2 regions of the Bacillus sp. PK6-026 genome follow, and region 1 is predicted to be linked to the other one. Evidence: a T-box and tRNA genes for the amino acid it is inferred to sense, from the RefSeq annotation. Region 1 holds a T-box; the other holds one or more tRNA genes.

What was found. The T-box of region 1 lies ahead of tyrS (tyrosine--tRNA ligase). A T-box ahead of a tRNA ligase gene usually reads a tRNA of that ligase, here a tRNA-Tyr.
Region 2: it has a tRNA-Tyr gene. The T-box ahead of tyrS (tyrosine--tRNA ligase) is inferred to sense a tRNA for this amino acid. The anticodon was not compared.

The regions. Positions count from the first base shown of each region.
Region 1 covers NZ_CP096418.1:3,181,348-3,192,095, reverse strand. Annotated here, with positions in the region: gene M1D59_RS16210 (bifunctional 3-deoxy-7-phosphoheptulonate synthase/chorismate mutase) at 1-339, shown strand, start outside; gene ccpA (catabolite control protein A) at 655-1,656, shown strand; gene motP (flagellar motor protein MotP) at 1,752-2,570, shown strand; gene motS (flagellar motor protein MotS) at 2,560-3,252, shown strand; gene M1D59_RS16190 (acetoin utilization protein AcuC) at 3,316-4,476, opposite strand; gene M1D59_RS16185 (acetoin utilization AcuB family protein) at 4,473-5,117, opposite strand; gene M1D59_RS16180 (GNAT family N-acetyltransferase) at 5,139-5,771, opposite strand; gene acsA (acetate--CoA ligase) at 5,927-7,645, shown strand; T-box leader at 7,699-7,939, shown strand; gene tyrS (tyrosine--tRNA ligase) at 7,988-9,253, shown strand; gene M1D59_RS16165 (hypothetical protein) at 9,560-10,006, opposite strand; gene M1D59_RS16160 (hypothetical protein) at 10,323-10,469, shown strand; gene M1D59_RS16155 (Lrp/AsnC family transcriptional regulator) at 10,519-10,748, opposite strand, start outside.
Region 2 covers NZ_CP096418.1:173,366-184,113, reverse strand. Annotated here, with positions in the region: gene glmM (phosphoglucosamine mutase) at 1-831, opposite strand, end outside; gene M1D59_RS01035 (CdaR family protein) at 852-2,168, opposite strand; gene cdaA (diadenylate cyclase CdaA) at 2,161-2,982, opposite strand; gene rsiW (anti-sigma-W factor RsiW) at 3,148-3,768, opposite strand; gene sigW (RNA polymerase sigma factor SigW) at 3,782-4,345, opposite strand; gene rocF (arginase) at 4,570-5,484, opposite strand; tRNA gene M1D59_RS01010 (tRNA-Gln) at 5,610-5,681, opposite strand; tRNA gene M1D59_RS01005 (tRNA-Tyr) at 5,686-5,770, opposite strand; tRNA gene M1D59_RS01000 (tRNA-Thr) at 5,779-5,851, opposite strand; tRNA gene M1D59_RS00995 (tRNA-Val) at 5,911-5,986, opposite strand; tRNA gene M1D59_RS00990 (tRNA-Glu) at 6,151-6,225, opposite strand; gene M1D59_RS00985 (2-thiouracil desulfurase family protein) at 6,410-6,862, shown strand; gene murQ (N-acetylmuramic acid 6-phosphate etherase) at 7,037-7,954, shown strand; gene M1D59_RS00975 (MurR/RpiR family transcriptional regulator) at 7,973-8,830, shown strand; gene M1D59_RS00970 (PTS transporter subunit EIIC) at 8,847-10,214, shown strand; gene pbp4b (penicillin binding protein PBP4B) at 10,281-10,748, shown strand, end outside.

The DNA of each region.
Region 1 (10,748 bases):
TACATCATGTCACAGGGCAATGATCAAATCATCCTTTGCGAACGCGGAATCAGAACGTATGAGACAGCGACTAGAAATACGCTTGATATCTCAGCTGTGCCGATCCTGAAGCAGGAAACTCACCTTCCTGTATTCGTGGATGTCACTCATTCTACCGGACGCCGCGACTTGCTGCTTCCGACAGCAAAAGCAGCGCTTGCGATCGGAGCTGACGGCGTCATGGCCGAAGTCCACCCTGATCCTTCTGTCGCGCTTTCCGACTCTGCTCAGCAAATGGATATCCCGACATTTGAAAAATGGTTAAATGAACTGAAGCCGCTCGTTCAAGTAAAAGCATAAGATTCGTTTATGGACCGCTTTCGAGCGGTCCTTTTTTTAGTTGTCATCAAAAATTGTCGAAAAAATGTCTTATTTTTAATTAAAAAGCTGTTTATTCTTATTTAAATTAATTATAAAAATAAAGGGAACGTTTTCATATTAGGTAAAACCGTGTATAATTTCAGAGAGCCCCTTTTGTTTTGGCAGGTTATGAAAAATAATGTAAACTTGAGTTCTGTTTATTTTACATAAAGTTTTACATTTTGACATTTCTCTACATGAAAATGTTTATGCTATAGGAAAAGAAAAGTGTACCCAGTTGAAGGAGTGGTAAAAATGAGTAATGTGACAATATATGATGTAGCACGCGAAGCAAATGTAAGTATGGCAACCGTTTCCAGGGTTGTGAACGGAAATCCGAACGTCAAGCCGACGACGAGAAAGAAGGTGCTTGAAGCCATCGAGCGTCTTGGCTATCGTCCAAATGCCGTGGCAAGGGGCCTTGCAAGCAAAAAGACGACGACTGTCGGCGTGATCATTCCCGATATTTCCAGCATCTTTTATTCAGAGCTGGCGAGGGGAATCGAAGATATCGCAACGATGTACAAGTACAATATTATTTTGAGCAACTCCGACCAGAATATGGACAAAGAACTTCATCTTTTGAATACGATGCTAGGAAAACAAGTTGACGGTATCGTCTTTATGAGCGGAAATGTCACTGAAGAGCATGTGGAGGAGTTTAAGCGGTCACCAGTTCCGATCGTGCTTGCGGCATCTGTTGAAGAAAAAGGGGAAACGCCGTCGGTTGCGATCGATTATGAACAGGCGATTTATGATGCGGCTACCATGCTGATTGAAAAAGGCCATAAGCGCCTTGCGTTTGTATCAGGACCTATGACTGAGCCGGTCAATCAAGCGAAAAAACTTCAAGGCTTTAAAAGAGCGCTTGAGGATAAGGGGCTGACATTTAAAGAAGAGTATGTCGCAGAAGGCGATTATACGTACGATTCAGGAATGGAAGCGCTGGAGGCGCTAATGAAGCTGGATGAAAAACCGACGGCCGTCCTGTCAGCGACAGACGAAATGGCACTCGGCGTTATTCACGCAGCACAGGATAAAGGACTGGCTATTCCGGATGACCTTGAAGTGATCGGCTTTGACAATACAAGGCTTTCATTAATGGTTCGACCGCAGCTGTCGACTGTCGTCCAGCCGACGTATGATATCGGTGCCGTAGCGATGAGACTTCTGACAAAGCTGATGAACAAAGAGGAAGTCGAAGAGCATATTGTCCAGCTGCCGCATCGCATTGAACTCAGACAATCAACAAAATGATCATGATTAAATAAACGAGAAAGAAAGCAAGTGTTCACAGCTTTTTTCGTGAATTGCTTGCTTTCTTTTCCTTGAGCTGGAGAGATTATGAAAAAATGAAACGATTTGATTATCTGACACCGGTCGGTTTGATTTTGGGTATTTTCATTTTAGTAATCGGCGTTGTCTCTGGAGCGGGGCTTTCCGGTTTTTATTCGTTTATCGATTTGACGTCTTTCTTTATCGTGACGGGCGGATTGTGTGCAGCTGTTTTCATCAGCTTTTCCCCGAAAGATTTAAAAAGAGCGCCGGCTGTGCTGAAGCAGGTCTTTATTTCGGAAGAAGACGATGTACGCGACTTGGTCAAAACCTTTGTCAGCCTGTCTGAACAGGCGCGCAAACAAGGAATTTTATCATTGGACGCCAATATCAATGAAATGAAAGACCCGTTTTTGAAAAAAGGTCTGCTTCTTGCCATCGACGGATGGGACGAGGAGACGATCCGTAATGTGATGAACTCGGAAATCGCCGCGATGGAAGAAAGGCACAGAAAGGGAAGAAGAATCTTTGAAAAAGCGGGGGAATTTGCCCCTGCATGGGGAATGATCGGAACCCTTGTCGGACTCGTCATGATGCTCAAAAACCTGAACAAGCCGGAAACGCTCGGTCCGAATATGGCGATCGCCCTTTTGACGACGCTTTACGGATCCCTTTTAGCCAACATGCTGTTTATACCGATCGCCGCAAAGCTTGAAGAAAAGACTGAGAATGAAATCTTTAAGAAGCAGGTCATGATCGAAGGCATCATCGGCATCCAGTCGGGAAGAAATCCGCGAAATCTGGAAAGCCAGCTTGTCGTTTTCAGTTCAAAAGAAGAATGGGCAAAAAAGCGGGCGGATCATATAAAACAAAAGGACAGGGCTCATGAAGCTTAGACATGAACGAAGAAAGCGCGAGCAGGGTCGCAAATCGTCAAACTGGATCATCACGTTTTCGGATTTGATTACGCTCATCCTCGTGTTCTTTATTTTACTGTTTTCGATGTCGCAAATCGATTTAAACAAATTTAAAGCAGCAGTCGGTTCATTTCAAGACAGGGCCGACGACAAATCCGCCGCAGAGCTGAAAAAAGAAAACGCGGACGATCAGAAGGCTGAAAAAACGGCTAAAAGCCAAGAAGATTTATTAAAGAAAATCAACGACTATATTGAAAAAAATGAACTGTCAAGTTTGATAGCGGCCAAGCGTGATGAACGGGGCATCATCCTCGTCCTTCAGGAAGCGGTTTTGTTTGATTCGGGAAAAGCGGATCTGAAAGACCAGGCTCACCCGCTTTTGCATAAAATCGCCGTCCTTCTCAAATCAGTGTCCAACCCGATCCGTGTGGAGGGGCATACGGACAGCCGCCCGATTTCGACTTACCGTTTTCCATCCAATTGGGAGCTTTCTGCGGCAAGGGCGAGCACTGTGATCGGCTACTTTACGTCGAAAGAAAAGCTCGACTCTTCACGTTTTCTTGCCATCGGTTATGCCGATACAAAACCGGTCAAGGACAACCGCACAGAGAGCCATATGAAGGAAAACAGGCGCGTTGAAATTGTCATCGCAAAAAAATAAATGAGAAGAAAGCAAGGTCTTGCATAAAAGCAAGGCCTTTTCTGTACGCCGGGATTTTTCGCATTAAGTGGCGCGCTTGGCAGAGCGAATCGGATAAAGAGCTTTGGCAACGGTTTGGGCGTTTTTTTCCGTTATTTCGGATTTTCTTGGAATCGAAGGATACAAATCTGCCGGGTCGGACCAGTTGGCAGGAAGTCGGACAGATGCCTGCTTCCCCCACTTTTTCAGCCATTTTTCAGGCATCTTATCCTCAGGTTTCATTCCTTTCATTTCAAGCCAGATTCTTGCCCATGCCCTCGGTACGACGCGCCAAATGTCGTACCCGCCTCCGCCGACAGCGATCCATCTTCCGTTGCAATAGGTGTGTGCAAGTTCGTGAGCGAGCTTTGGAATCTCTTCGTAAATCTTCATCGTCGTGCACAAGTGTGTCAGCGGATCGTAGTAATGCGCGTCAGCTCCGTTTTGCGACAAAATAACGTCCGGTTTGAAAAACTCGGCTATTTCAGAAACAGCCGTCCGGTAGGATTCAAGAAAAGACTCATCTTCTGTGAAGGCATCGAGCGGGATATTAAAAGCGTAGCCGTAGCCTTCGCCATGACCTCTTTCCTGTACTTGCCCCGTTCCCGGGAAAAGGTAGCGGCCGGTTTCATGAATCGAGACGGTACACACGGAAGGATCATCATAGAACGTAAACTGCACCCCGTCGCCGTGATGGGCGTCCGTATCAATATATAAAACCTTCGCATGATATTTTTTCTGCAAATATCGTATCACAACTGAACTGTCGTTATAGACGCAAAATCCTGAAGCTCTTCCTCTGAATCCGTGGTGAAGCCCGCCTCCGAGATTGAGGGCGTGTCTTGCTTTGCCCGTCATGACATAGTCTGCAGCTGTCAGTGTTCCGCCCACCAAAAGGGAGGCGGCTTCGTGCATCCCGGCAAAGACAGGGGTATCTTCTGTTCCAAGCCCGTAGTTTTCGCTTTCGGCTGCCGGGAGTTTTCCCGCCCCTGCAAGCTGGACGGCCTTGATATAATCGCCTGTGTGAACAAGGGCGAGCTCGGCTTCTGTCGCTATGCGCGGAGCAATCGTTTCTCCCGGTTCAAATGCGCCGACTGTATTCAAAAGATCGTATGTTACATAGACTCGCAGCTGATTAAACGGGTGATCTTGATGAAATTGATAGGTTTGGTAAGAGGGAGAAAAAATAAATACGCTGTCCTTCATGGCAAATCCCTTTGAACAGCCGGCCAAAGAACCTGATACCCTTTGGACTTCACGTCTTTGATGATAGAGGCGGGATTCATTGTTTGAACGCGAAACACGAGTATTTTCGAATCATCTTCATCACCGGGATATACGAGCACGCTCAATATGGCGATTTGGCGCCTGCTGAAAATGGCGCTGATATCAGCGAGGCTACGGGCGATATGATCGGTTTTGATTTCGATTTGGGAGCCTGGAAAATGGGCTCCTGTCAGCTGGACGAACGTATGCAGCAAATCGGATTTTGTCACAATGCCGACAAGCTTCCCGTTTTTTACGATCGGGAGGCAGCCGATTTCGTGTTCGAAAAAAATAGCTGATATTTCTTCGGCAAAATCAAGCGGGTGACCGGTGATCACTTCTTTTGACATAATCAGTTCCACCGGCTTTTTTAAATCTTCGTCAGATCTGTTTTGGGCAAAAATACTCGGACTTGCTGTTTTGACGTCCCTGTCCGTGACGATGCCTATGACCGTTCCCCGTTCATTGATGACGGGAAGGTGTTTAATATGAAATGTTCGCATGCGTTTGATCGCTTCTTCAATCGTATCCGTTCTGGAAAGTGTCACAACATCCCGTTTCATGATTTTTTCAACAATCATATTCAGGTCCCCTTTGCTCCCTTAATACATAAAACGATTGTGGAATCTGAGTCTGTCAAAACGCTCGATCGACTCCTGACTGACCTCTTTTCCGATGCGGGCCATTAAACAGTTGGCGGGATGGGAGCTGATTTCCGGATCGTCTGTCGCAAACCAGACAAGCCCTCCGGCATTCATCATTTTCTCCATCATCTTTCTGTATTCCCAAACATCTTTATTAGTCCCCTTTAGATCCCAATGCCAGTAATATTCAGTCGTGATGATGATATATTTTTCCATCTGTGGATCCATCATGCTGACCGCAAGCAGCGTCTTCCCGACAGAGTGACCCCTGAACGCCGGAATGACTTCGATGGCTCCAAGCTCAATTAAATTTTCCATGTTTCCTTCAGACCATCTTTCAAGCGGGTCTGGATAAACATATGTCACATAGCCGACAATGGTTTGCCGGAAACGGGCGATGATGATCCGTCCTTCGGGAAGCCCTGCGATTTCGATTAATGCTTCATGTTGTTTTTGAGATGGGCGAAAGGCTGTAAGCTCGTTGTGAAATTCATATTGTGCGAGTTTTTCGGGACTGATAGGGCCCTCTATCAGCACGGAGCCTTTCTCGGTCTGCAATTCTTTGGCATGATAAGTTTTGTGATGGTCCACGTATCCACCGCCTTACATCTTAGTTGAAGTCTTTTATACATAACATACCAAAATATTAAGCGTTTTCATAGGATGGAAGAGTATTTTTTAAAAATTGAGAAAATAAAAAATCTATACTATAATATATTTTGATGAGCGAACAAAGGGGGATGGGCATGGAATTGAAAGCGTTGCCAGCAGAAAAGGGAAACTACAACTTGAAAGACTATAATGAAGCATACCGGACATTTGACTGGAAGGATGCCGAAAAACATTTTTCATGGCACAAAACGGGAAAAATCAATGCAGCTTATGAAGCGATCGACCGCCACGCTGAGTCAAATTTGAAAAATAAAGTGGCATTTTACTACAAAGATCCGGTCCGCGAAGAAAAGTACACCTTCAGAGAGATGAAAAATGAAACGAATAAAGCCGGGAATGTCTTAAAGCAGCATGCCAATGTGGGAAAGGGAGACCGTGTGTTTGTTTTTATGCCGAGATCACCCGAGCTTTATTTTATTCTTCTCGGCGCTGTCAAATTGGGAGCGATCGTCGGGCCGTTGTTTGAAGCATTTATGGAAGGCGCTGTCAAAGACAGGCTTTTAAACAGCGGAGCGAAGGTTATCGTGACGACGCCGGAATTGCTTGAACGGGTGCCGGCCGGCGAACTTCCGGATCTTGAATCAATCATTGTCGTTGGAGAAGGCGTAAAGGAAGAAGGGTCTGTCATCGATTATTACGCGAAAGCGGCTGAAGCAGATACTGATCTTGAGATTGAATGGATGGATCAGGAAGACGGGATGCTGCTTCACTATACATCGGGTTCGACCGGCGCGCCAAAAGGGGTTCTCCACGTCCACAAAGCAATGATTCAGCATTATCAAACAGCCAAATGGGTTCTTGATCTGCACGACGATGACATTTATTGGTGCACGGCTGATCCAGGCTGGGTTACCGGAACGGTCTACGGGATCTTCGGTCCGTGGCTGAATGGAGCAACGAATGTTGTCGTAGGCGGCAGATTCAGTCCCGAAGCATGGTACGAAACGATTGAAAAAATGGAAGTGACGGTATGGTACAGCGCGCCAACGGCTTTTCGGATGCTGATGGGTGCTGGCGACGATCTCGTGAACAAATATAATCTGAGCTCATTACGGCATATTTTAAGCGTAGGGGAGCCGTTAAATCCTGAAGTCATCAGATGGGGGCATAAAGTCTTCAGCAACCGGATTCATGATACATGGTGGATGACCGAAACAGGAGCGCAGCTCATCTGCAATTACCCGTGCATGGAAATTAAACCGGGATCGATGGGCAAGCCGATTCCAGGCGTAGAGGCTGCAATCGTCGATCACCAGGGAAATGAACTGCCTCCTTACAGAATGGGGAATCTCGCCATTAAAAAAGGCTGGCCGTCGATGATGCATTCGATCTGGAACAATCCTGAAAAATACAGCTCCTATTTTATGCCGGGGGATTGGTATGTGTCAGGAGATTCCGCCTACATGGATGAAGACGGATACTTCTGGTTCCAGGGAAGGATCGACGATGTCATCATGACATCGGGCGAGCGCGTCGGCCCGTTTGAAGTCGAAAGCAAGCTTGTTGAGCATCAAGCTGTCGCTGAAGCAGGCGTCATCGGCAAACCGGATCCCGTCCGCGGTGAAATTATTAAAGCGTTCATCGCCTTGAGGGACGGTTATGAACCGTCAGATTCGTTAAAAGAAGAAATCAGGCAGTTCGTGAAACAAGGTTTGGCCGCACACGCCGCGCCAAGGGAAATCGAATTCAAAGATAAACTGCCGAAAACAAGAAGCGGAAAGATCATGAGACGCGTCCTGAAAGCTTGGGAGCTGAACCTTCCGGCAGGCGATCTCTCATCGATGGAAGACTGATGTCTCATTGACAATGCAAAAATATTATGTTAAAAAAGATTTAGTCGAATATTCAAAAGGTGAAGACTGAGATCAGTAAAACGCATCCTTCCCTGTCTTAGAGAGCTGATGGCCGGTGAAAATCAGCACATATGGATGGTTTGAATTACACTCACGAACCGCTTTTGCGAAAAAAGCCTCCCGGGCTTTGTGTAGCAGAAGAACGGAAGCTTTTCCGTTATCATTGAGAGTGAAAAGAGCGCGGCCATGCGTTCTTTTAAGCAGGGTGGTACCGCGATTTTTATCGTCCCTTCGTTTTTGCGAAGGGGCGTTTTATTTTTGGAAAAAAGGAGCTAAATGATGATGACACACTTACTTGATGATTTGTCCTTCAGGGGACTGATTCAGCAGCAAACCGATGAAGCAGGCTTGAGAGAACTGCTGGATAAAGAAAAAATCAGCTTATACTCCGGATTTGATCCGACAGCTGACAGTCTGCATATCGGACACCTGTTGCCGATTTTAATGCTTCGTCGCTTTCAGCTGGCCGGACATCGTCCGATTGCGCTCGTAGGCGGAGCGACGGGCCTGATCGGCGATCCGAGCGGAAAGAAAGCGGAGCGCACGCTGAACAATGAAGAAATCGTCCGCGAATGGTCGCAGAAAATCAAAAACCAGCTTTCGCGTTTCCTGGATTTTGAAGCTGAAAAAAATCCGGCGATTATGGCGAACAACTATGACTGGATCGGCAAAATGAACGTCATTGATTTCCTGCGCGATGTCGGCAAAAACTTCGGAATCAATTACATGCTTGCCAAAGATACGGTAAGTTCCAGAATCGAGACGGGCATATCTTATACTGAATTCAGCTACATGATCCTACAGTCTCTCGATTTCTTGAATTTGTACAGAAACCAGGAATGCAAGCTGCAGATCGGCGGAAGCGACCAGTGGGGCAATATCACGTCAGGCCTCGAGCTTATCCGCAAATCTGAAGAGAATGCAAAAGCTTTCGGATTGACGATTCCGCTTGTGACAAAAGCAGACGGCACGAAGTTCGGAAAAACGGAAGGCGGCGCGATCTGGCTTGATAAAGAGAAGACGTCGGCATATGAGTTTTATCAGTTCTGGATCAATACCGACGACAGGGATGTCGTGAAATACTTGAAATACTTCACTTTCTTGTCCAAAGAAGAAATTGAAGATCTCGCTGAAAAAGCAGAGACGGCGCCTGAAAAACGCGAAGCGCAAAAGCGCCTCGCCGAAGAAGTGACCGTTCTTGTACACGGCCGTGAAGCGTTTGAGCAGGCTGTCAACATCTCAAAAGCACTCTTCAGCGGAGATATTAAACAGCTGACTGCTGAAGAAGTGAAGGTCGGCTTTAAAGGGGTTCCTTCCATGGAACTTGAGAAAGCGGATGAACTGCCTCTTGTTGAGGTGCTCGTCCAATCCAAGCTGTCTCCGTCTAAACGCCAGGCGCGCGAAGATATCACAAACGGCGCGGTATACGTTAACGGCGAGCGCCGCACCGATGTTGCGGACGTCCTCACCGGCGACGACCGCATCGAAGGACAGTTTACCGTCATTCGCCGCGGTAAAAAGAAATACTTCCTGCTGACTTATAAATAATCAAAAAGCTCTTGCCAAACGGCAAGGGTTTTTTTGTGTCCGTATGTTTCATGTATGTTCATTCAGGAAATGTCAAAAATATAGAGGCTTTCGGAGTTTATGGGGGATTATCACAAGTAAAGAGAATGAATTTTTTCGGGGGAAAGGGGTGAGGAAAAGAATTTAATTTATTTAATGGATTTTAAATTTGAACATCACGAAGTCTGATCTTTAGTTTCAACTTTTTACGGTTTAAAGAGTGAAAATCTCAATAATAAAAAATAAGGCTCTCTTTAGTAAGAGAGCCTTGCTAAAAATATATATTTTTTAGCGAGTCCATTTACTTGAATATACAGTTTGCATTAACTCTGAGTGCTTCCAATTATTATAAAGGTTTACCTTTACTCGTGTTGAAGCAGATTTTTTGGCGATATTTGAAAATGTAACATTTAATTTTTTTCCAGTTTCTGCATATCCGGAAGCCGAATCAATCGTTTTCCAAGACCCCTTAGTATAACGTTGTAGATATAATTTACAGTAAGCTGCTGAATTCCAAACGTGACTTCTACTTCCTAATTCAATTGTGGCATATACATTTTTATAGTTGTCTGATGTATGTATATATGATTTAGATGGACCTAAACCTGATTTAAATGTAAAACTTGTAGTTTTACTTACAGCCTGTGCAGTCTGACCTGGTCCAATAAAAGTAAATCCAAATAACATTACACCAGCTAAAACTAAAGCCATAAAATGATTTACTCTTTTTTTCATAAAAATCCCTCCATTAAAATTTTATATCTTGTTAAATATGAGATTCTTATCCATTATAATCCACATTAGCAGATTTTTCAAGTTCAGATTAGTAGAATTGAGTCTTTATGTTTACGGTTAAATAAAATACTTCACTTGATTTTCATTTTTTTGTATAATTTTTTAGTTATAACGAGTAACAAGTTTCAAAAAGCTCTTGCCAAACGGCAAGGGTTTTTTTGTGTCCGTATGTTTCATGTATGTTCATTCAGGAAATGTCAAAAATATAGATGTAATAGGTAGAGCATTTCCATCGTTGAAGAGGGAGGAATGTAGCATGAACCTGTTCATTGCGGCGAAAGAAAAGTTTATGGAAGATTACAACAAGCAGCTGGAAACGGAACGAAAACAAGAGGCGCAGCAGTCAGCTGACGGATACAATCAATTGAATCAGACGGAAAATGCAGCAAAGCGGCTGAAGTAGAGGGTCTTTAGGGCCCTCTTTTTTATAAAAAAAGCGGACGGCGGATTCTTCACACGCCCGTTTTATTAATAACGATCGACAGTTTATAATTTGCATGATGGTTTAAGTCTGTTAAAAATTGATCCAACAGTTGATTTGACGGAAACTTGCATTCGAGAAGATAACAGCCGTCCCCGCTGATTTTATAGTTTTGAATGATGTATTTCTGCTGTGCTTTGATAAACGAAAGATAAGGCTTATGATAAGTGCTTTTTGTATAGATATTGATAAAAGCGTGAA
Region 2 (10,748 bases), 1.4 Mb from region 1:
GTCCGCCAGGCGCCCCTCGCTCTTCAAGTACTTCGAACATATGTACATGATTTGATCGCCGTCTACGATATTCCCCTTTTCGTCAACAGCGATCAAGCGGTCGCCATCCCCGTCAAACGCCATGCCGACGTCAGCTCCCTTTTCTTTCACAAATTCGGCCAGGGCTTCAGGGTGGGTCGAGCCGACTCCGTCATTGATGTTTAATCCGTTCGGAGAAGTTCCCATCGTTGATACATCTGCGTCAAGATCGGCAAACAGGTGGGTCGCCAGCGAAGATGTCGCCCCGTGCGCACAGTCAAGCGCGACATGAATGCCTGTGAAGTCTTCATCAGCAGACTGCTTAAGAAACTGCAAATATTTCTGTCCGCCTTCAAAGTAGTCGTTCACCATACCCAGATCAGCGCCTACAGGCCTTGGCAGGTGATCTTCAGGCTGATCCATCAGACGCTCGATTTCAAGCTCCTGCTCATCGGAAAGCTTAAATCCGTCACCGCCGAAAAACTTAATTCCATTGTCCTCGACAGGGTTGTGGGAAGCTGAAATCATTACACCCGCTTCCGCGTCCATAGCCTTCGTCAAATATGCGACGCCGGGCGTCGAAATCACACCGAGACGCATGACTTCTGCTCCTATCGAAAGAAGGCCCGCAACAAGGGCACCTTCCAGCATATGCCCGGAAATGCGCGTATCACGGCCGATCAGCACCTTGGGGCGCTCCTTATCTTTTGTTAGGACATATCCGCCAAAGCGTCCGACTTTAAAGGCCAGCTCGGGTGTAAGTTCACTGTTTGCCACGCCTCTTACACCGTCTGTACCAAAATACTTGCCCATTAATATCGCTCCTTTTTGATTCATGAAGGTTGTGAATCCTTTTCAGAATGATTCTCTTCTTCTTCATTCTGACCATTATTTTTTTCGTTGTGGGTTGTTTGAGATGAGATTTTCACTCGAATGCTCTGCCGCGAAAGCGACCATGTCATGTTCTGCGGTCCGTTTACTTCCAGCTTCACGTTATGCTCGCCGTCATCGAGATCCGCCACATTGACATAGAGCTCGACGTCGGAAGGCTGGAGTTTTTCGATCGCGGCTGTCGAGCCCTTTGCCGTGATATCCAGCTTGCCTGACTTCGGATCGAGAAATTCAAGATCCCGGCTGTCATTCAGCCCCGCGGTTTTAATTGAAACGTTCTTCAGTTTTTTCTCTTCTTCCTTGTCAACTTTCACCTTGATTTTCACTTTTTCGGGTGACACTTTTTTAGCGCCGTCCGGCACTTTAATGTTGGCTTCCAACTCAGTGTCATCTTTCATTTTACTTAAATCAACCTCATCAGCCTCGACAAATTCTAACGAATCAAGAACATTTTGCGGCCCGTAGACGGTTACCTCTCCCGGACTGATATCAAGGCTGGAAATGCTGATACCGTCCGGAAGGCTCCCTTTCCGGTCAACTTTGACGGGAATCTTTTTGCTAGGGCTTGTCACGGGAACGGTGATTTTAACGACGGATGGACTGACTTCAACCGGAAGAACATTTCCGTCCCTGTCGTATACTGTTAGCTTGGCTTCTTTTTCAACCGTCTGGTCGACGCCCTCTAAATTGATCGTCGCCTTGATGTTTTGGATTCTGTCGATCACGGCTTTTGAGCCGGTGACGCTGACGTTTTTCGGGTTGATAATCGGCAGCTCCGGCGTGTAGCCATCTTTCATTTTGTTTTTATTATAAAAATCAACCTCGACCGGGAATTCCTTCGTCGTTTTTTCTTCGATGGTCACGGTTGTCACCGATGGATTGATGGTCAGAGTGAGGCCTTCGGCAACATTTCTGGCCTTCAGCTCGACTTTGTGCCTGCCTGTTTTCAGATGCTGCATATCGGCATAAATCTCAAAATCCTTCACTTGTCTGACCTTCTTGACGGTTCCTGTCGGGCCTTTAATCGTGACATTCACCGTCTGCGGCACGCCTGTTACGACGTAGTTTTCATCATCATAAAACGATTTGACCGGTATATCGGTGAGCGTCGCTTCGTCTGTCGTCGATGTCGGGAAAAACGATTCACCTGGTTTCTTCGGAGTCGGCGCTTGAGCGCTGTGGACCGCAAAGTAAAGAAGAAACGCGAATAATAATGCGACTACTTTGACAGCCCAGGGATTGTTTAAGAACTTATCCATTTTTCTTCGCCCTCCAATACCAGCGATTTGAGGAAGTTTCTCGCGAATTTTTCTTGAATTCCGCTTCAAGCATGTTTTTCAATGCCTCTTCCGATAAATCACGGTGAAGGTCTCCGTTTTTGGCGACGCTGATGCCGCCCGTTTCTTCGGATACGACAACCGTCAGACTGTCGGTCACTTCACTGATTCCCACTGCTGCTCTGTGCCTCGTCCCAAGCTCTTTTGAAATAAAAGGGCTTTCAGAAAGCGGAAGGTAGCAGGCGGCTGCAGCAACCTCATCATTTTTCATAATTACGGCGCCGTCATGAAGCGGTGTATTCGGAATAAAGATGTTGATCAATAGCTCAGAGCTGACCTTTGCATTTAAAGGGATCCCCGTTTCTATGTAATCGCCCATTCCCGTCTCCCGTTCAATCGTCAGAAGCGCGCCAATCCGGCGTTTCGCCATATATTTAATCGCTTTTGTAATCGCATCAATCGTTTTCTGCTGCTGCTCTTCCTCAGGTGTTCCGCTCCTCGAAAAAAAGCGCCCCCGCCCCAGCTGTTCCAGCGCTCTCCTCAATTCAGGCTGGAAGATGATAATGATCGCTAGGAACCCCCATGTGATCGCCTGGTCAACCAGCCACTGCAGGGTGCTTAATCCTAAATATTGACTGGCCAGCCTGACGAGAACAATGACCACGATTCCCTTTAAAAGCTGAACCGCCTTTGTCCCGCGGATGACCATCATTAATTTATATATTACGTACCAAACAAGGAGAATATCAACGGCATCGCCGAGGTACTGCAAGAAAGGGATATCCTCAAAAGCCATTTCCTCGTCCTCCAAGAATTCAGTCATTAGTAAGGTTAATATGTTTCAAAATGGTATGATCTATTATTTTTACATATACAGAGGCTATTATAGCACAAATTGATTTTCCAAGTGAAATGGCGGCCCTTCATAAAAAAAGAGCAAAGCTCATTCGCCCGCTTTGCTCTACTCTTTAGACTCCTTCATGTCAAAAACCGATTTTCCGGTCGATTTAATCTTATACCACATCCAGTCGAACACTTCGTTGATCTCATGGATCTGACCGGTGACTTGTCCTGCTGAAGCCGTATATTTTTCGCCATTAACAATCGTGACATCGCCGTCGACTTTGCCCTCTATAATCAGCTTTCCGTTTTTCACGGTCACATCGCCTTTGACAACTTCGCCTTCAGGTACGATGACCGTGTTGTTTTTCACTACGAGATTGGGCTGGCTTGATACGCTGAAATCCTGATCGTTTTTCCAGCTGGAGAAAAAGCTGCCGCCCATCAAAATGATAAACAAAGCTGCCGCCACTAAAAACGGATGGGCTTTAAGCCACCTGTTGATCGATGCCGTTCGCTTTTCCTTCGGCAGATTCGCCAGCACATCGGCTGTAAAGTTCGCCGGAGCTGTAAGATGCGACGTGCTCTGGACAAGAGCGATGGATTTTTCCATTTCATGAAGGTGCTTTTTGCAGTCTTCGCATGATTGGAGGTGCTCTTTTAATTGCGATTCATCTTCCGGTAGTATGTCTCCGTCAAGGTATTTATGCATAAGCTGAACAATATGCTCCGGACAGCTCATTTCATCACCCCACTTAAAGATCCCTTAATTGTTTTCTGAGAGCCTCTCTGCCCCTGTGTATCCTCGTTTTCACCGTACCTACGGGAATATTAAGGATTTCACTGATCTCAATGAGTGAGAGCTCATCAATGTACTTTAATACGATGACCGTCCTGTATTTATCGGGAAGCCTTAAGATTTTTTCCTGGATGGTGCTGTGCAGCTCCAAAGAAACCACTTCATCCTCTGGAAGCGCAACATCCGCCGCAACCTGGGAATACATCGTCAGTCCTTCAGTCCCCGCCACCTCTGCATCCAAGTAATAGTCCGGCTTTTTTTTACGGATACGATCGATGGTCAAATTGGTTGCGATTCGATAAAGCCATGTGGAAAATTTCCGGTTGATATCAAAACTGTCGATATTCACGTATGCTCTGATAAACGCTTCCTGCGCAATATCTTCCGCCTCATGCGCATTGCCGAGCATACGGTAGCAAAGCTGATAAATTTTGTCTTTGTAAATATCCACGATGTCTGCAAATGCATTACGATCGCCTTTTTTCACCTGTTTGATTCTTTTTTTAATCATTGTTTCCATATTTATCTAACCTCTGCCTTCACCGGTCTTTATGTATACGAATTGATTTTTATAAGGTTTCATTAAATTCATAAAAATAGTTTATCAAATTTTTGGCAGGGTGTAGATGCTTTGACAGGGATCATGCGCTTAATATTAGCTTAAAATTATTATACAACCTAAATATTATGAAGTTGAGACTTTTTTATAAAAAAAAGCAGCCTAAGGCCGCTCTTCAACCGCACCTAAAGCAGCTTTTCGCCAAACAGCGACCCCATTAAGGCGACTGCCGCTTCAGCCGTCCTGTTTTTCTCATCCAATATCGGGTTGACTTCGACAAACTCAGCGGACGTAATCAGCTTCGATTCTTCCAGCATTTCCATCGCCAGGTGGCTTTCCCTGTAGCTGATGCCTCCCGCTACCGGGGTTCCGACACCAGGCGCATCGTTCGGATCAAGCGCGTCTAAATCGAGTGACAGATGGACACCGTCCGTTCTGCCGTGCAAATAGTCTATCGTTTCTTCCATCACCCTCGTCATACCGAGGCGGTCGATTTCATGCATTGTATACACTTTGATCCCTTTGTCGCGAATCAATTCTTTTTCCCCGTCATCAAGTGACCTCGCACCGATGATGACGATGTTCTCCGCTTTAATTTTCGTTTCTTTTCCATAGATGCCTGTCAGCCCTTCATGGCCGATCCCCAGGCTGATGGCGAGCGGCATACCGTGAATATTGCCTGAAGGAGACGTTTCTTTCGTATTTAAATCAGCATGGGCATCATACCAGATCACACCCAGGTTTTGATAATGCTTCACAAGGCCGGCCAGCGTTCCGATCGCTATGCTGTGGTCACCGCCCAGCACGAGCGGAAAAGCACCTGAAGCCACGATCTTATCAACGGTCTCAGCAAGTTTTGCACTCGCTTTTGTAATCGCTTTCAAGTTTCTCAGCTCTTCAGATGCCGGCTCCCCGCCTTCTTTCTCATCCTCTCTTTGCCCGATTGTCATATCGCCGAGGTCTTCAATATCCTGACAAAGGCTTTCCAACCGTTCATTAACACCGGCACAGCGAATCGCGCTCGGTCCCATATCGACTCCCCGCCTCAGCTGACCGAGATCCATCGGTACGCCAATCATTGAAATCTGCTGTTTTAACATATGATATCCCCCTTTCAGACCTTCATTGTACCTTCCAATTCGGAATTGACTCAACAAGACATTTTTTTGAATAGTTATACAAAAAAGACAAAATAAAAAGGACATCCTAACAGGATGTCCAAAAACTGGGCTAGCTGGATTCGAACCAGCGCATGACGGAGTCAAAGTCCGTTGCCTTACCGCTTGGCTATAGCCCAATAATGGTGGAGGGGGACGGATTCGAACCGCCGAACCCTGAGGGAGCGGATTTACAGTCCGCCGCGTTTAGCCACTTCGCTACCCCTCCAAAAACAGTGCCGGCCAGAGGACTTGAACCCCCAACCTACTGATTACAAGTCAGTTGCTCTACCAATTGAGCTAGACCGGCATGATACGGTATCTTATGCAGTTACCGGCGCGGTTGTGACAAAAACCGATCCGAAAAAATGGTGGAGGATGACGGGATCGAACCGCCGACCCTCTGCTTGTAAGGCAGATGCTCTCCCAGCTGAGCTAATCCTCCGCAGTACAGGACGTACAAGTGCATGCGTTGCAACAGGACGTTGCGATCTTAGCATGCCTTCCTTGCCTTTAAAGTACAAGTGCGCGTTGCAACAGGACGTTGCGACCTTAGCATGCCTTCCTTTTAAAAATTCCGGCATTCGCAGCGTGCTGTCCAAAAAAGAATGGTGACCCGTACGGGATTCGAACCCGTGTTACCGCCGTGAAAGGGCGGTGTCTTAACCACTTGACCAACGGGCCATCATCGTGTTTCAAGCAGCTCTCGTAAAGCTGACAAAAGTTATTATATACAGGTTCCTCCCCATTTGTAAAGGGGTAAATTAAAATTTTTATTTTCAAATTTTTTATTCATAAACATTGAGAAAAACGCAGAAATTTTGTTTAAAATAGGGCTATCTGATGTGCAAGAGAGGGGACGCGAAAAATGATACTGGTAAGTTCATGTCTGGCCGGGGTGGAATGCCGCTATAACGGATCGCACAGCTATGTGGGGAAAATCAATAAGCTTGTTGAAGAAAAAAAAGCGGTGATTGCTTGTCCCGAGCTGCTCGGCGGATTTCAAACGCCAAGGGAACCGGCCGAAATTATAGGCGGGTCGGGAGAAGACGTTTTAGACGGCAGGGCGGTGATCAACACACAATCGGGAAAAGACGTAACAGACCTGTATATAAAAGGAGCTTATCTAACATTGGAGATGGCAAGGCAAATCAAGGCTGATACGATCGTGTTGAAGGAAAACAGCCCGTCTTGCGGCAGCGGCCATATATACGATGGAAGTTTCTCAAGCCAAAAAATAGCCGGCAACGGCGTTACAGCAGCGCTTCTGAAAAAAGAAGGCTTCCGTGTGATTTCCGAACACCAAATAGACGAGCTGTAATACCTGAACATAAGCGCAGTTCATCTGCGCTTTATTTTATGTCGGCAATCCGTTGTTTAGAACTTCATTGAAATAAAATTTTAATATTTACCTTTTTTTATTGAAATAATATTCCACCCTTAATATACTGAAAATTAAGAAATATATGCACTTCATCATCAGGAGGAGTTGTCGATGGAAAACAGCCATTTAGGTTCATTAACGACCGAACGCCGGAATGAAAGATCCAGGCGCATTCACCAGTCAAAGACGATTGATATTTTGAAAATCATCAATGATGAAGACAAAACTGTGGCCGAAGCTGTACAAGAAGTCTTACCAGAAGTTAAGACCGCCGTTGACTTCGCCGTCGGGTCGTTAAAGAAAGGGGGACGGATCATCTACATCGGTGCCGGTACAAGCGGGAGACTCGGCGTACTCGATGCAGCTGAATGCCCGCCGACGTTCAGCATATCTCCCGAGTCGGTCATTGGCATCATTGCAGGAGGAGAAAAAGCTCTGTACAAAGCCGTCGAAGGCGCTGAAGATCACGAGGCATTCGGCAGACGGGATTTATCAGCCGTTAACCTCTCAAACAATGATACCGTAATCGGAATCGCCGCCAGTGGTCGGACTCCATACGTTCTCGGCGCTTTGAAGTATGCCAGGGAAAGTGGCGCCAAGACCGTCTCACTGACATGCAACAAAAACTCGGCGATCAGCCAGGTGTCAGATCACAGCATAGAAGTGGTCGTCGGCCCTGAAGTTATTGCCGGATCGACGAGAATGAAAGCAGCAACCGCTCATAAAATGATTTTAAACATGATTTCAACGGCGGCCATGATCAAAATGGGAAAAGTCTATGAAAACCTCATGGTAGACGTAAAAGTAAGCAATGACAAATTAAAGGAGCGGGCGATTCGCATCATCCAAACGGTCACAGGTGTTCCAAAAGAAGCGGCGGCACTAGCGTTAGAAAAATCCCATAACCAGGTCAAAACCGCCATCATCATGCTGAAAACAAACGAAGATGCGGCCGCTTCCGAAAACCTGCTTGAGAAATCAGAAGGCGATATCGAAAAAGCTCTATCCATTTATGAAGACCAAGTTTAAAGAAGAAAGGAAGAAACAATGGCTGCAGGAGGATTGGAAATCATTCAGAATATGCTTCACAGATTGCCGCAATCTGAACGAAAGCTTGCCGAATACATTTTGAAAAACCCACACGAGGTCGTAAACGGCACCATTCAAGAGGTGAGCTCTTCGGCTAAGACAAGCGGGGCGGCGGCAATACGGCTCTGCAAATCTCTGGGGCTGAAAGGCTTTCAAGATTTAAAAATGAGGGTCGCCGGCGATTTAATGAAACCGTCTGATCAGGGATACCGGGATATCGAACCGCAAGAGCCGCTCCATTCAATCGTTCAAAAAACAACCAGCAATTCGATTCAGGCGATTCGCGATACCTTTGAAAACATTGACCACGAAGATCTTCAAAAAGCGATTCAAATACTGATCAACGCAGAAACGGTTCATTTTTGCGGGATCGGGGCTTCAGGAATCGTCGCACAAGATGCCCAGCAGAAATTTTTGCGCATCAATAAAAAAGCCACCGCTTTTAGTGATATGCATCTTGTCGCGACATTAATCGCCAATGCCGGCGAGAATGACGTTCTGTTTGCCATATCCCATTCAGGAGAAACGCATGAAATCGCCAATGCAGTCAGACTCGCCAAAAAACATGGCATTAAAACCATTGGACTGACGCGGTTTGGACAGTCTGCTGTCTCTTCATTAAGCGATATCGCCCTGTATACGTCATGCTCAAACGAAGCGCCGTTTCGCAGCGCCGCCACCTCCTCTCGTTTAACTCAGCTTTACATGATTGACATTCTGTTTTTAGGCATAGCCGCGGAGCGCTACGAGGACATCATTCAGTATATTGATCAAACAAAAGCGGCCATCCGCATGATGGGAATGAGCGAATTGTAAAAAAGGGGGATATAAAATGAGCGATGAGAAAAAATATGCCGGCCTGGCAAAACTGATTTTACAACACATCGGCGGCCCGTCTAACGTCGCGGATTATACCCATTGTATGACGCGCCTGCGCATCACGCCTGTCAACAGTCAAAAAACCGACATCGGCTCAATCAAAGCGCTTGAAGGCGTGATTGGCGTCGTTGAGGAGGAAACGCTTCAGATTATCCTCGGCACCGGCGTCGTACAGCACGTATCAGACGAATTCGGGAAGTTGCTTCAATCCGCGGAAGACGTTGACTTAAAACAATCCGCAGCCAAACATAAAGCTGAGATTTCCAAGAAAAACGCGACGCCTTTTAAATTGTTTCTTCGGCGGATCGCAAGCATTTTTATACCGCTGATCCCCGCTTTGGTCGCCTCAGGCTTGATTACCGGAATCACCAAAGCCGTTATCCAAGCAGGCTGGCTCGCTGAAACATCACAAACCGCCATTATTTTAACGGTAATAGGTTCAGGTTTATTTACGTATTTGGGCATCCTGGTCGGGGTCAATACGGCGAAAGAATTCGGCGGCTCCCCCGCACTCGGCGGATTAGCCGGTATTTTAATCATTAACCCGGCCGTTGGTGATATTTCGCTTTTCGGTGAAGCGCTTTTGCCGGGACGCGGAGGTTTAATCGGTATTTTATTCGCAGCTGCATTTATCGCTTTTCTCGAAAAACGGGTCAGGCGCCTTGTACCTCATTCACTCGACATCATCATCACACCTACAGTCTCCCTTCTCATCACAGGAATCGTCACTTACGTTGTCTTCATGCCTGTCGGCGGCTTGATATCTGACGCCATTACGTCAGGACTTCTCGCCATCTTAGATCTCGGCGGCATTATCGCCGGCTTTGTACTGGGGGCCACCTTCCTTCCGCTCGTCGTAACCGGACTGCACCAGGGATTGACACCCGTTCATATGGAATTAATCAATTCAATCGGCGATGACCCGTTGCTGCCGATTCTGGCTATGGGGGGCGCAGGTCAAGTAGGCGCCGCTTTTGCGATCTATTTCAAAACAAAAAAAGCAAAGCTCAAAAGAGCCATTGCCGGCGGACTGCCGTCAGGCCTGCTCGGAATCGGTGAACCGCTCATATTCGGTGTGACTCTTCCACTCGGACGTCCGTTTTTAACCGCGTGCCTCGGCGCCGGAGTAGGTGGAGCCTTTCAAGCGTATTTCAAAATCGCGACCGAATCGATAGGCGTATCAGGTCTTCCTTTGTCATTTTTAGTCCATACCCACCAAGTTCTTTTGTATATTCTCGGTTTGTTTATTTCCTATGCTGCCGGCTTTGCCTTAACATATCTCTTTGGTTTTAAAGACGATATGGCAGTTGAATTTGATTAAACGTTTGTTTAAAATTCCCACTATACATTTTTTGACAGAAAGGAGTGAAGCAAGCTGAAAAAGTTTATGATCAGCGCTGCAGCATCGTCCCTATTGTTGCTGACATGCTTTTTCCCGCTTCCGTCATCAGCACAGACTGCAATTGCGAACGAGACAACAGGTCAGCTGACATATCCCGTATTAACGAAGGCGAAAACACCTGAAGAAGCCGGTTTTTCTTCGGAAAAGCTTAAAGTCGTGGACCGTCTGATCGAACAGGATGTCAAAGCGGGCTTTCCCGGGGCTGCCTTGATTTTGATAAAAGACGGAAAAATCGTCAAAAAAGAAGCATACGGCTACAAGCAGAAATACAACGGCCTCTCGACGCTCAAACATCCAAAAAAAATGAAAGCAAACACGATGTTTGACCTCGCCTCCAATACAAAAATGTATGCCGTCAATTTTGCCTTGCAGCATTTAGTGAGCACCGGAAAGCTTGACTTGAACAAAAACATTTCACATTATCTTTCTGATTTCAATGATCACCCGGAAGAC